One region of the Pseudoalteromonas sp. NEC-BIFX-2020_002 genome, then DNA from elsewhere that is predicted to be linked to it. Evidence: predicted binding sites of a transcription regulator. Region 1 holds the regulator's gene; the other holds the start of a gene.
What was found. Region 1 encodes FliA, which starts transcription of late flagellar genes. Its sites were predicted from a motif close to CTAAAGNTNNNNNNNNNNNNGCCGATA; they were not measured.
Positions count from the first base shown of each region.

Region 2: the regulator FliA is predicted to act here: its motif matches at 5,017-5,043, upstream of pomA (flagellar motor protein PomA).

Region 1 covers NZ_JABEPJ010000003.1:85,502-92,127, reverse strand. Annotated here, with positions in the region: gene HJP15_RS04730 (protein-glutamate methylesterase/protein-glutamine glutaminase) at 1-954, opposite strand, end outside; gene HJP15_RS04725 (chemotaxis protein CheA) at 1,021-3,210, opposite strand; gene HJP15_RS04720 (protein phosphatase CheZ) at 3,225-3,989, opposite strand; gene cheY (chemotaxis response regulator CheY) at 4,007-4,390, opposite strand; gene HJP15_RS04710 (RNA polymerase sigma factor FliA) at 4,431-5,141, opposite strand; gene HJP15_RS04705 (MinD/ParA family ATP-binding protein) at 5,168-6,028, opposite strand; gene flhF (flagellar biosynthesis GTPase FlhF) at 6,021-6,626, opposite strand, start outside.
Region 2 covers NZ_JABEPJ010000008.1:206,180-212,805, reverse strand. Annotated here, with positions in the region: gene HJP15_RS11360 (M20 metallopeptidase family protein) at 1-651, shown strand, start outside; gene HJP15_RS11355 (DNA topoisomerase III) at 654-2,552, opposite strand; gene HJP15_RS11350 (hypothetical protein) at 2,620-3,108, opposite strand; gene HJP15_RS11345 (flagellar motor protein MotB) at 3,263-4,183, opposite strand; gene pomA (flagellar motor protein PomA) at 4,186-4,953, opposite strand; gene HJP15_RS11335 (exodeoxyribonuclease VII small subunit) at 5,256-5,498, shown strand; gene ispA ((2E,6E)-farnesyl diphosphate synthase) at 5,502-6,389, shown strand; gene dxs (1-deoxy-D-xylulose-5-phosphate synthase) at 6,494-6,626, shown strand, end outside.

The sequences.
Region 1 (6,626 bases):
AACTGCTAATACATCACCTTGGTAAGCTTTTGCAGTACTTGCAAAGGTTACATCTACGCTTGGCTTATAAGTGATCCTAGCACTATCGTCTTCAAATACCTTTAATGTTCGACTGCCACCACGCCCCTCAATCAGCATTTGCTGACCTCCTGGCGCGAGGTAGGCGACACCAGGTAACAGTCTGTCACCTTGTTGTGCTTCTTTTACTTTAATTTGACACAACCCATTTAAACGAGCCGCAAAAGCAGGTGTAAACGCTGCAGGCATATGCTGTATCAGTAAAATAGGATGAGGGAAATTGGCTGGTAACTTTGTTAAAATTGCTTGCAATGCAACGGGTCCACCCGTTGATGTTCCTATCGCGACAATTTGGTATTTTTTTCCTGATGCACGTAAACTATTAGATGACGCTACAGAAGGACTGGCAGGTCTACTGCTAAAAGTACGATCAGGCTGAGGAGTTGTTAACGATCGCGCTGAAACTCCACCGACCCTTGTTGGTGTTGTAGGTGCTGTTGGTCGTGTTTGAGCTGTTGGCCTACTAATACGTGATAGGCGCCTGCGGCTAATTTCTTTTACTTTATTTTGTAATAACTTAACTGCGTCTTCATTATTACGAGCGATATCTTCAAATTTTTTCGGTAAAAAATCCAAAGCTCCAGCATCAAGCGCATCTAATGTTGCTGTTGCACCATCACGGGTTAATGAAGAAAACATTAAAATAGGTGTAGGGTTTGCAGCCATGATTTCTTTCACAGCACTAATACCATCAAGCACAGGCATTTCGATATCCATGGTGATTACATCTGGACGTAACTGACTGGTCTTTTCTACTGCTTCACGGCCATTAACCGCAAAACCAATAACTTCAATATCCTTATCTTGCTCTAGTATTTCACTCACACGGCGACGAAAAAAACTAGAATCATCAACAACTAATACTTTAACTGCCATTGGTATTCTCTTGTTAAGTTTATCAACGGGAGTAATTTAGACTCCCGTATTAAGATAAATATATGGTTATCCTGCGTAATGCTTCAATAGATTAGGAACATCTAAAATCAAGGCGATACCACCGTCTGAGGTAATTGTTGCCCCAGCCATACCAGGTGTCCCTTGCAATAAAGCATCCAATGGCTTGATTACTACTTCTTCTTGGCCTATTAAAGAATCCACCACAAAACCAACTTGCTGAGTTCCGATTTGCACAATAACCACATGGCCTTGTGCTTTTCGTAATGATCTATCAGCCCCTTTGACCAACCAATGCTCTAAATAAAACAGCGGTATCGCTTTCTTACGAACGATAATAGTCAACTGACCATCAACCACATTCGTTTTAGTTAAATCCAAATGAAATATTTCATTTACACCGGCCAAAGGTAAAGCAAATGTTTGCTCACCAACTACCACCATTAATGTGGGTAGAATCGCTAAAGTTAACGGCACTTTGATTTCAAGTATAGTGCCAACACCTAATTCCGATTGGATATTAACGGAGCCATTAAGCTGCGTGATTTTGGTTTTCACCACATCCATTCCAACACCACGCCCTGATATATCTGAAATCTCTTCTTTGGTAGAAAAGCCTGGTGCAAAAATTAAGTTATAGGCTTCAGTATCAGATAATCGACTCGCTTGATCATGATCTAACACGCCTTTATTAATCGCGATCTTTTTAAGTTTCTCTGCATCCATTCCTGCGCCATCATCTTTGATGGTCAGTAAAATATGATCGCCTTCTTGAGAAGCTGAAAGTGTGACTGTACCTGTTCGAGATTTACCACTTGCTTCACGCACGTCTGGCATTTCAATCCCGTGGTCAACAGAGTTACGTACTAAATGCACTAATGGGTCAGCTAAAGCTTCAACTAGATTTTTATCTAGGTCAGTTTCTTCACCAACAAGTAATAAGTTTATATCTTTTTTCAAACTACGCGCTAAATCTCTTACAACTCGTGGGAAACGACCAAACACTTTCTTAATCGGCTGCATTCGGGTTTTCATTACGGCACCTTGTAAATCAGCCGTAACGACATCGAGATTAGAGATAGCTTTACCCATAGTTTCGCTATCAGTATTTGTTGCTAAGCTTACTAAACGATTACGAACCAATACTAATTCACCGACCATATTCATTATTTGGTCAAGGCGCTTAGTATCAACACGAACTGTTGTTTCTGCTTGCGTTGGTGCTGGTTTTTTAGCTACCGCAGCTGGTTTATCAGCAACTTTTGCAGGCTGACTCACTGGTGCTGGCTTAGAAACTGGTGCAGGAGCAGCAGCTTTAGGTGCTGCGGGTGCTACTTTTGGAGTAGCCGCTGCAATAGGTGCTTCTTCTGTCGCTTTTGGAGCACTGCCTTTACCATGTAATTCATCAAGTAATGCTTCAAATTCATCATCACTGATTTCATCATCGGTTTGACTTACCACGGGTTTATTTACCGGTGCTATTGGGTCTTTTGGTGCTTCAGGTTTGCTGACCGGAATATCATTACTAACAGCACCAAAACTACCTACACCATGTAATTCATCCAATAAATTATCAAACTCGTCATCGGTTATATCACTACTATTAGCACTACTTGCCGTCGTACTTGATATTATCGGACTTTGTCCTTTGCCATGAAGTTCATCAAGCAAATTTTCAAATTCATCTTCCGATATATCATCAATTTGTGTATCGGCTTGCGGGCTATCTACTTGTCCATCAAATAACAAATCAAATGCAAATGGATCGTCACCTGAAGCTGAAGCTGACTCATCATTTACTTCAGCTGGTGCTTCTGTAACTTCGATGGCGCTTTCTTCATCAGCTGTGGGCGGTTGCCCCAATCTATGCATTATCGCTAATAATTCAGGATCAGCAGGGGTCGGCTTTTCTCTACTTTGAATTGTAGCGAACATCTCATTTATAGTATCTAATGCTTGTAGGATAACATCCATCAGCTCAGAATTTACTTTTCGAACACCCTGGCGTAACAAATCAAAAACATTCTCTGCACCATGACAAGCATCAACTAACTCGGTCATGCTTAAAAAACCGGCGCCGCCTTTAACCGTATGAAATCCACGGAAAATTGCATTGAGCAACTCGGTATCATCAGGGTTATTTTCAAGTTCTACTAGCTGTTCTGATAAAAGCTCAAGAATTTCTCCAGCTTCAACTAGAAAATCTTGTAAAATATCTTCATCGACTTCAAAGCTCATGCAGTCTTCTCCTCTTAGAAACCCAAGCTTGATAACAAATCATCAACTTCATCTTGTCCTGAGACAACATCATCACGTGATTCTTTATCAATTATTGGCCCTTCAGGACCTGCAAGTGTATCTTCAGCAGGCGGTGTTTCAATGGCTTGTTGTTGTACTTTAGTGTCGCCATCATCATGGGTACCAAATGCAGTAAGCAAATGGATTAAGCTATCTTCAACTTCTCTTACAAGTTCAATAACACGGCGAATTACTTGCCCAGTTAAATCTTGATAATCTTGTGCCATCAATACATTGGTCATTAGACCTTGTAATTCATCAGTCTTAGAATGCGAGTTATTCATAAACTTATCTAAGCTATGGCAGAGCGTTTTAAACTCGCCCAATTCAATTTCACGGTTCATCAAACGATCCCATGTGGGTTTGATATGTGAAATTTCATCTGCTAGTTGCTGAGCTATAGGTAAACTAGCCTCTACCGCATCCATCGTTTTATTAGCAGCACTTTCTGTCATTTCCATAACATAATTGAGCCGCTGTTTAGCATCCGGTAAGGCTTCGGTGGTTAAATCAGCTAGACGTGTATCGAGTTCAAAATTTTTCAGCGCATCATGAAGTTGGCGAGTTAACTTACCAACTTCTGCAAAAAGTTCTGACTGCTCTTTTGACGCCGCATCTAGAATTAGTTGATCAGCTTTGTCTTGTTCACCGTTTTCTAAGTAAACCACAAGCTGACGGGCTTGCTCTAAACTGATCTGAGGCGCAGCAGGTGCTGACATAAGCCTCTCCTCTTTATTTAACCTAAACGCTCAAACACTTTTTCCAATTTGGTTTTTAGTGTTGCTGCAGTAAATGGTTTAACGATGTAGCCGTTAACGCCGGCTTGTGCAGCAGCTACAATTTGTTCTTTTTTAGCTTCTGCGGTTACCATTAACACTGGAATATGCTTAAGCGTATCATCCGCTCTGATTGCTCTTAGCAAATCAATACCTTGCATTCCAGGCATATTCCAGTCTGTCACAACAAAATCAAACTCTTGATTTTGCAGCATCGGCAAAGCTGTTGAGCCATCATCAGCTTCTTGCACATTAGTAAAACCTAAATCCCTTAACAGATTTTTGATAATACGTCTCATCGTCGAAAAGTCATCAACAACAAGAATTTTCATGTTTTTATCCAAAACATCCTCCGGTGAGGTCTGAACCTATATTTACTTACTACTAGTTTATCCAGTCATTGATTTTTGCTTTAAGCTTAATCATCGCCTGACCATGTATCTGACTCACACGCGATTCACTTACATCGAGTATGTGCCCAATTTCTTTTAAATTCATTTCATCATTGTAGTAAAGCGATAGCACTAAACCATCTCGTTCTGGTAAAGACTTTATTGCCTCTAGCAATGATTGATTAAACTTATCATTTTTAACATTATTAAAAGGCTTATCTAGTGCTAAATCATGTCCAACTGGTGTAATTACATCTTCATCAACACCAAGGTCTTCAATACCTAGTATTTTACTAGAATTCACATCATTAAGAATATGATGGTACTCATCTAGCGTAATATCAAGTTTTTCAGCAACTTCAATATCTTTTGGTTCACGATTAAGTCCACTTTCTAACTCTGATATCGCTTCTGCAACCATACGACTATTGCGATGCACCGATCTTGGAGCCCAATCACCACGCCTCATTTCATCAAGCATAGCACCACGAATACGAATACCTGCAAATGTTTCAAAACTGGCGCCTTTAGTGGCGTCAAAGTTTTTCGAGGCTTCAATTAAACCAATCATTCCTGATTGAATTAAATCATCCAACTGTACACTTGGTGGTAAACGAGCAATTAAATGGCACGCCACTTTTTTGACTAATGAAGCATGGCGCTCAACAATCACATTTAAGTTCTGTGTAGATTGATATCCCATCGCTTTATTCACCGATGCCGTCATAATTAGCCGTTTACTAATTTTTCTATGAAAAATTCTAAATGGCCAGATGGTTGATTAGGTATAGGCCATTTTACTGCTTTTGTCGCGAGTGTTTTAAATGCAATTGCAGCTGGTGAGCTAGGAAACAGCTCTACGATTACTTTTTGACGGCGCGTAGACTTTCGCATATTTTCATCATAAGGCACCGTTGCAACTAGTTCCATCGACACATCTAAAAAACGATCTGTGACTTTAGATAACTTTGCAAATAACTCATGACCTTCACGTATACTGCGTACCATATTAGCGACTATTTTGAACTTGTATACGCCGTGTTCACGACTTAATATTTTAATAAGCGCATAGGCATCAGTAATTGAAGTGGGCTCGTCACATACGACAACCATCACATCTTGTGCGGCGCGCGAAAAACTGAGCACCATATCTGAAATACCGGCTGCAGTATCAACAATTAATATATCAAATTCGGTATTTAGCTCACTAAAGGCACGAATAAGACCGGCATGCTCTGATGGCGATAATTCAACCATACTCTGCGAGCCGGAGGTAGCGGGGACTATTTTTATCCCTGCGGGGCCTTCAACTAAAATTTCATCGAGCTCACATTCACCCGACAATACGTGAGACAAGTTACGCTCAACACGTAATCCTAACATCACATCACAGTTTGCTAGGCCTAAATCGGCATCCAATACTAATACTCTGTTTCCGAGTTGACCCAAAGCAATCGCAGTATTAAGTGAAACGTTTGTTTTACCAACGCCTCCCTTACCACCAGTGACAGCGATAACCTTAACGCCGTTATTATTGTTTTGACTCATTTTACGCAGGCCACTTGCTTGATCTAATACTGTGTTAATCATACATCCCTACTGTGCTTGACGCTACTGCTTGACGTCGCGAATGTTGTGCTTTTGTTCTTTTTAAATACAATTGTTCAGCTTTTTTTACTAATTTCTCTGCATTAGCCACCCGGATGTCCTCAGGGACTCGCTGACCATTAGTAAGATACCCTATTGGGAGGCGATTTTGAATCGCTATACTAATTATCTCACCTAAACTTAGTGATTCATCTAATTTGGTGAAAATACAGCCACTTAATTGTACTTTTTTAAAGTGTCTTACGGTTTCTTGTAAAACGTTAATTTGCGCTGTTGCACTAAGCACCAAGTAATTGCGAATATCAACTCTTTGATTGCGCATTAAGGTGTTTAATTGCTCTGTTAAACGTAAATCACGCTGACTCATTCCCGCCGTATCTATTAATACTAGACGCTTATTTCGTAAATGGTATAAAACTTCAGCTAATTCATTAGCATCTTTAACTTGCTTAACACCACAGCCGATAATACGTCCGTATGTAGCTAATTGCTCATATGCACCAATACGGTATGTATCAGTTGTGATCAGTGCCACTTTATCAGCGCCATACTTTTGTGCACCCAACGCAGCAAGTTTTGC
Region 2 (6,626 bases), on a different contig from region 1:
GGTAAAGGTGGTCATGGCGCTTATCCACATTTGACAGTTGACCCTGTGGTGATTGCATCACGAATAATTTTGGCGCTGCAAACAATTACTAGTCGTGAATTATCTCCTCTTGAACCATCAGTAATTACGGTAGGCTCAATCCATGGTGGATCAAAACATAATGTCATTTCAAATGAGGTGAAACTACAACTAACATTACGTAGTTATAACCCTAAAATTCGCGAGCAACAAATTGCAGCGATCAAACGTATTAGTAGTGGTATTGCGTTTAGTGCGGGCTTAACTGAAGAGTTATTACCCGTTGTTTATGTACACGAAGATGAGTCGATCCCTTCAACTTATAATAATCCAGCTCAAACTGATCTTGTACGCAGTGCGATTAGCGCCGCAATTGGCCAGAGTAATGTACTAGAAACAGAAGCGGTTATGGCTGGGGAAGATTTTGGCTTATATGGCCGCACAGATAAAAAAATTCCTATTACCTTATTTTGGTTAGGTGGTGTAGAGCAAGGCCACTATCTAGCAGCTCAAAAATCAGGGGCAACTTTACCTTCTCTGCATTCCAGTAAATTTGCTCCTGACTATAAAACTGCAATCCCAACGGGTATTACCGCGATGAGTAATGCAGCGGTGGCTTTATTTAACCAATAAACTTATGCAGTTTTGGCTTTTCTTTTAAAACGTCGCTTTGGCGACGTTTTTGGTAATTGCGCAAACACGTTGCTGTTACAATTTTTGGCTAATTCAACAAATCCTACTAAATCAGCTAATAAAGGATTTAAAAATTGTTGATAACTCATTTGTTGTTCTGCAATATTGCTCAGTGACGCTTCCCATTTTGCAGTTAAATCTGGACTGGCTAAACCGTGTGGCAACGCACTGATCAATGCCTTACCTGTATCAGTTGCTAAAATAAGTTTGCCTTGGCGCTTTAAAAATTGCCTTTTAAATAACAATTCTAAAATACCCGCTCTGGTTGCTTCGGTTCCTAAGCCATCCGTTTCTTTTAATATTTTTTTAATCTCTGGATCTTTAACATAACGGCTAATGCCTGTCATCGCGCCAAGCAATGTAGCATCATTAAAATGGGCCGGTGGGCTGGTCATTTTATCGATAACTTCGCCCCGCTCACAATGTAACTTTTGACCTTTTCTTAAAGGAGGTAAGATCTGCTCATCTTTTAATGCTGTTTTTCCCATCAGTACTTTGAAACCTAAACTCACATCTTGCTTTGCGTTAGCTTTAAAAACACCACCATTAATTGTTATTTCTGCTTTTGTTTCGTTATAAATATAGTCAGGATAAAATTGGATTAGATAATGACGACAGATCAATCCATACACTTTACTTTCTTCCGCATTCAAACTTACTGACTTTAGCTGCTTAGCTGTAGGAGTAATGGCATGATGCGCCGCAACTTTACTGTCGTTAAAACACTTACCGCGTTTGCTAATATCAGCGCCTTGGCAATTTGCATCACTTTGACCACCATTAATAACAATTGCCTTTATTATACTCGCAGCTTCTTGATGATGATCTTTAGGTAAATAACGATTATCTGAACGGGGGTAGGTAATGAGCTTATGACGCTCATATAAATTTTGGCAAATATCCAATACCTTTTGTGCAGGCATTGAAAATGCTTTGGCAGCATCTATTTGTAATGCTGATAAATTATATGGCAAAGGGGCCTGTTGTTTTTTCTGCTTTTGTTCAAGCGCTGTAATTTCACCAGGTTGATTAGAAATACGTGACGCAACATTTTCAGCAAGTCCACGGTGAAGTACTCTTCCCTCTTCATCTTGATAAGGTTCACAGGCTTTACTTGGTTGCCACTTTGCAGAAAATATCTCTTTATTTTCTGTGCTTAGATGGGCAAATACTTCATAAAATGGCTTCGCTATAAAGTTAGCTATTTCATTATCGCGATTTACCACTAAACCTAAAATAGGCGTTTGTACTCTACCTACCGATAATACATTACCAAACCCTGCTTTTTGACCTGCAAGTGTATAGGCACGCGTTAAGTTCATACCGAACAGCCAATCTGCTCGAGAGCGGGCTAAAGCAGACACACTTAACGGAATAAAATCTCGATTTGAGCGCACATTTTGCAATGATTTTTTAACTGCGCTCACATTCAAATCACTAATCAATAAGCGTTGAATACTCTGCTTTTTAGTTTGTGATAATTTTACTTGTTCGATTACTTCATCCACCAGTAACTGACCTTCGCGGTCCGGATCGCCAGCGTGAACAAGCTGTTCAGCTTGTTTGATTAACTTTTTAAGTATCGTAAGTTGTTTGCGGGTTTTTGGTTTAGCTTTTAATTGCCATTGTTCAGGGACTATGGGTAAATCATCAAAGCGCCATTTTTTATACTGCTCGTTATAATCATCTGGTTCTGCTTGCTCTAGCAAATGGCCTATACACCAAGAAACACAATCACCATTAGCAACTTCAATATAGCCGTCATGTTTTTTATGGGGTTTTGGCAACGCATCGGCAATTGCACGACCAAGTGAGGGTTTTTCAGCAATGTATAATTTCATAATAACGCGCCACAACAACTGTTTATATAAACAGTATTTTAGCACAGGTAAATTAGATGGGGAATTATTAAGCCTGTGAGGTCATATCGCGTTTTTTTAAAACTAAATATATTAATGGTAGATAACACACAACCACCGTAGCTATGTTTATAATAGGTAATAATGTTTTATACATCATAGTACTATATGAAAGATCCCAAAGGTGGCGATCAAGCAGCCTAAACAACTGTAAAATTGGGGCCCCTAAAACCACTAATTGCCCCAATATGCTTTGCCATAAATACACTTTATCTTTAATGGCTAGATATGCAATTAATGCCATCCAAGCTAGATCATTGAATGCCCAAACGACATACCGATATACATATATACCGTCATCTAAATTTTTTAAAGGATCGTGTATAAGCGTACCGTAAAGAAAAAAAGCGGCGGTTATCGAAACAAAACGAAGTGCAAAAAAATCTTTACGCAAATAGAAAACAAAAATAGCTGGGCTTAAAATAAACACCCAGCTATTTTCCAAAATTAAAATAAACTTCAAAAACCAATCAGCCATAGCTATTTTTTATCTGGTTTCTTATCATCATCGTCATTGCCACCGCCATTACCTGGCATATAGCTATACTTGTCTATTTTTCTCATAAGTCACTCCGTTACACTTGTTAAGGAAAATTTACTTTATGCTAAAAAAAGTACTTTGCCAAGTATCATTAACGAACTTCTATTGGATCTGATTCTTTCGCTTTACCTTGCATTATAGAAATCTCAACACGCCGATTACGGCGTCTATCAGTATCCGTTTCATTTGGCACTAATGGGCGGGTTTCTGCGTGACCAACAACCATCATTCTTGTTTTATCAAACCCTTGTGCTTTTTGCATTTCTGTGGCAACGGCAACAGCACGCTTAGATGACAAGTCCCAATTATTGGTATATAACTCATTAGAAACTTGAAAATCATCGGTATGCCCAGAGACTGTAATTTCACCTGGCACATCTTTTAATAACGTCGCAATATCACGAATAATTGGTTTAAATTTAGGTTGTAAAAATGCGCTACCTGAAGGAAATGAACCATTTTCACGGATCCGAATAATAATTTGCTGACCAAGTGATTCAAGCTCTATTGCACCATCTATGATTTGCTGCTCCAACTGTTGAGCAATTTTTTTAACGAGTTCATTTACTTGTTCTTGATCAGCCGCCGCTGTTGATTGCTCTGATGACTGCTCTTGTGCAGTACTTTGAGATTCACCACCACGCTTATCGCCGCGCTGCTCTTGACGACCACCTGCAGAGCTTTCATCGCCCGCTTGAAACTCTAGCATTTGCTGTGTCATTTCGACGGTTTGTTGCTGAATTGTCTCTATAGGTGTTGGCTCAGGTTTACCGGGGGTAAACTCCATGGCAATCACGGACGTTCCTTTTGGAATATCTTTAACTTCTATTTTATTTTGAACACCAAAAGCAAACTTCATCGAACCCGCAATTTGCTTAAACTTGAGGACATCCATTTCTGAAAACGCGAGCAAAAGTACAAAGAAGCACATCAACAATGACATTAAATCAGCAAAGGTTCCCATCCATGCGGGCAGACCAGGTGGTGGGCATTTGCACTCTTGATCAGACATGCTTACTCCTCAGTATCCACTTTACGTTTTGACTCTGGTAAGTAGTTTTTCAAAATACCTTCTATTACTTTTGGGTTTTGGCCATCTTGAATACCCAAAACTGCATCTAGAATCAAACGCTGGTTCATTGCTTCTTCTTCTTTACGCAGCTCTAATTTCACTTGAATTGGAATTGCTACAACGTTCGCTAAAAATGCGCCGTATAATGTGGTCAAAAGCGCTACCGCCATTGCAGGTCCTATCGCTTTTGGATCATCCATGTTTGACAACATTGCCACTAACCCAATGAGCGTACCAATCATACCCATTGCAGGGCCTATATCAGCCAGTGATTTAAATAAACCGGCCCCCGTTTCATGGCGAGTAAGGGTTAAAGAAATATCTTTTTGTAATGTAGCGCGTACAACATCAGCATCGTGGCCATCTACAAGCATATCGACACCTTTGCGCATAAATCCGTTAGGGATTTCAGCCTCTTCAAGCGCTAAGAACCCTCCTTTACGTGCTGAATCAGCAAGTTCAACTGCTTTTTCAATAAGTTCTTCAGGAGATTCAATCTTAAACATGAATGCTTTGGTTACAACTTTACCTATTCCAAGAAACTGAGACATTGTAAAGTTAGATAAAACAATAAACAGTGAACCGCCAAATACGATAACCACTGACGGTGTATTGTAAAACATCGCCATTTCACCGCTACTACTCATAAACATGGACATGACAATTAAGCCAATAGCTCCGAGAATACCTATTATGGTTGCTAAATCCACTTATCCCTCCAGAGGAATCGATACATTGCTGCCACTGACAACAAATTTTTATTATTAAGCGCTTATCGGCAATTTATTGAAATACTTAAATCATTTCATATAAATAAATTAAGAATATCGAGCTGTATTTTGTTCAATTTAATTAAGTATTACAGTAAATCTCGCATTAACCTATTCTTATACTCCAATGTATTTACGAGCAAAACCAATTATTAATTAAAAAAAACACATCAGTCTTTGACCTAGTTTAGCATTCCCCCTAAAATTGGCCTCAAATTTCTATCATCTAAGTTAAATTCTGTATGGCGACTAAAAAACCAGAAAACCTCAGTTTTGAGCAAGCACTCGAAGAACTTTCATTAATCGTCACACAAATGGAGCAAGGAGAGTTATCTCTTGAGCAGTCATTAAAACAGTTTGAACGTGGGATTTCACTAGCGGGGGCATCATCGAATAAACTACAACAAGCAGAGCAAAAAGTAGCTATTCTAATGGGTAATAATAACCAATCAGCGCTTACAACTTTTGATAATGATTTGGATTAATCGGTGCCATTAAAAGAACAAATAAAACAGGCTCAACACGATGTTGAAACAACCCTTAATCAGTATTTTAAACAGCCTCTAGATACAGACGAAACCATTAAAAATGCAACTCATTATGGTGTTTTAAATGGTGGCAAACGTATACGCCCATTTTTGGTATACGCCACGGGGAAAATGCTAGGCGCAAACAAACAAGATCTTGATATTCTCGCAGCTGCCATAGAATGTATTCATAGTTATTCGCTTGTACATGATGATTTACCTGCAATGGATGATGATGACTTGCGCCGTGGTCGGCCAACATGCCATATAATGTATAGTGAGGCACAAGCTATATTAGCAGGTGATGCACTACAAACATTAGCATTTGAATTAATTGCCAATCATCAATTTAAAGTGTCTGCTCAGCAACAATTAAAAATGATTGCCGTATTGGCTAAAGCATCTGGAATTGAGGGTATGGTTGGTGGGCAAGCGTTAGATATTGCTGCTACGGATAAAGTGATTAGCTTATCTGAACTCGAACGCATGCATAATTTAAAAACAGGTGCATTATTAAACTGCGCTATAGCGCTAGGTGCCATGTGTTCTATAAATACAAATGAGCGTACACTACAACAGCTAAGAATTTTTGGAAATGCAATTGGGTTGGCTTTTCAGGTACAAGACGATATCCTAGACGTTGAAGGCGATACATACACACTCGGAAAACCACAAGGCTCTGATATCGCAGCAAATAAAGCAACTTACCCTGCAATATTGGGCTTAGATGGCGCAAAAGAAAAAGCACAATCATTACTCAATCAAGCACTCAATGCGCTAGCTGAAATTGATGCTGATACACGTGAGCTCGAAAACTTGGCAAAATATATTGTTGAACGCGATTATTAAATATAGCTCAACAATGAGTAAACAATGACGTACAAAATAACTAAAAAATCAGAGTAACATTGCGCTATAATGACCTCTGGTTAGCGAAGGATGTATTAAAAATCATGACACTTGATAGTAGCAAGTATCCATTATTAGGTTTGGTTGATGAACCAGCCCAACTGCGTGATTTAGCGCAAGAAAAATTACCTGCATTTAGCAATGAGTTGCGTGAATATTTACTTAATTCAGTCTCGC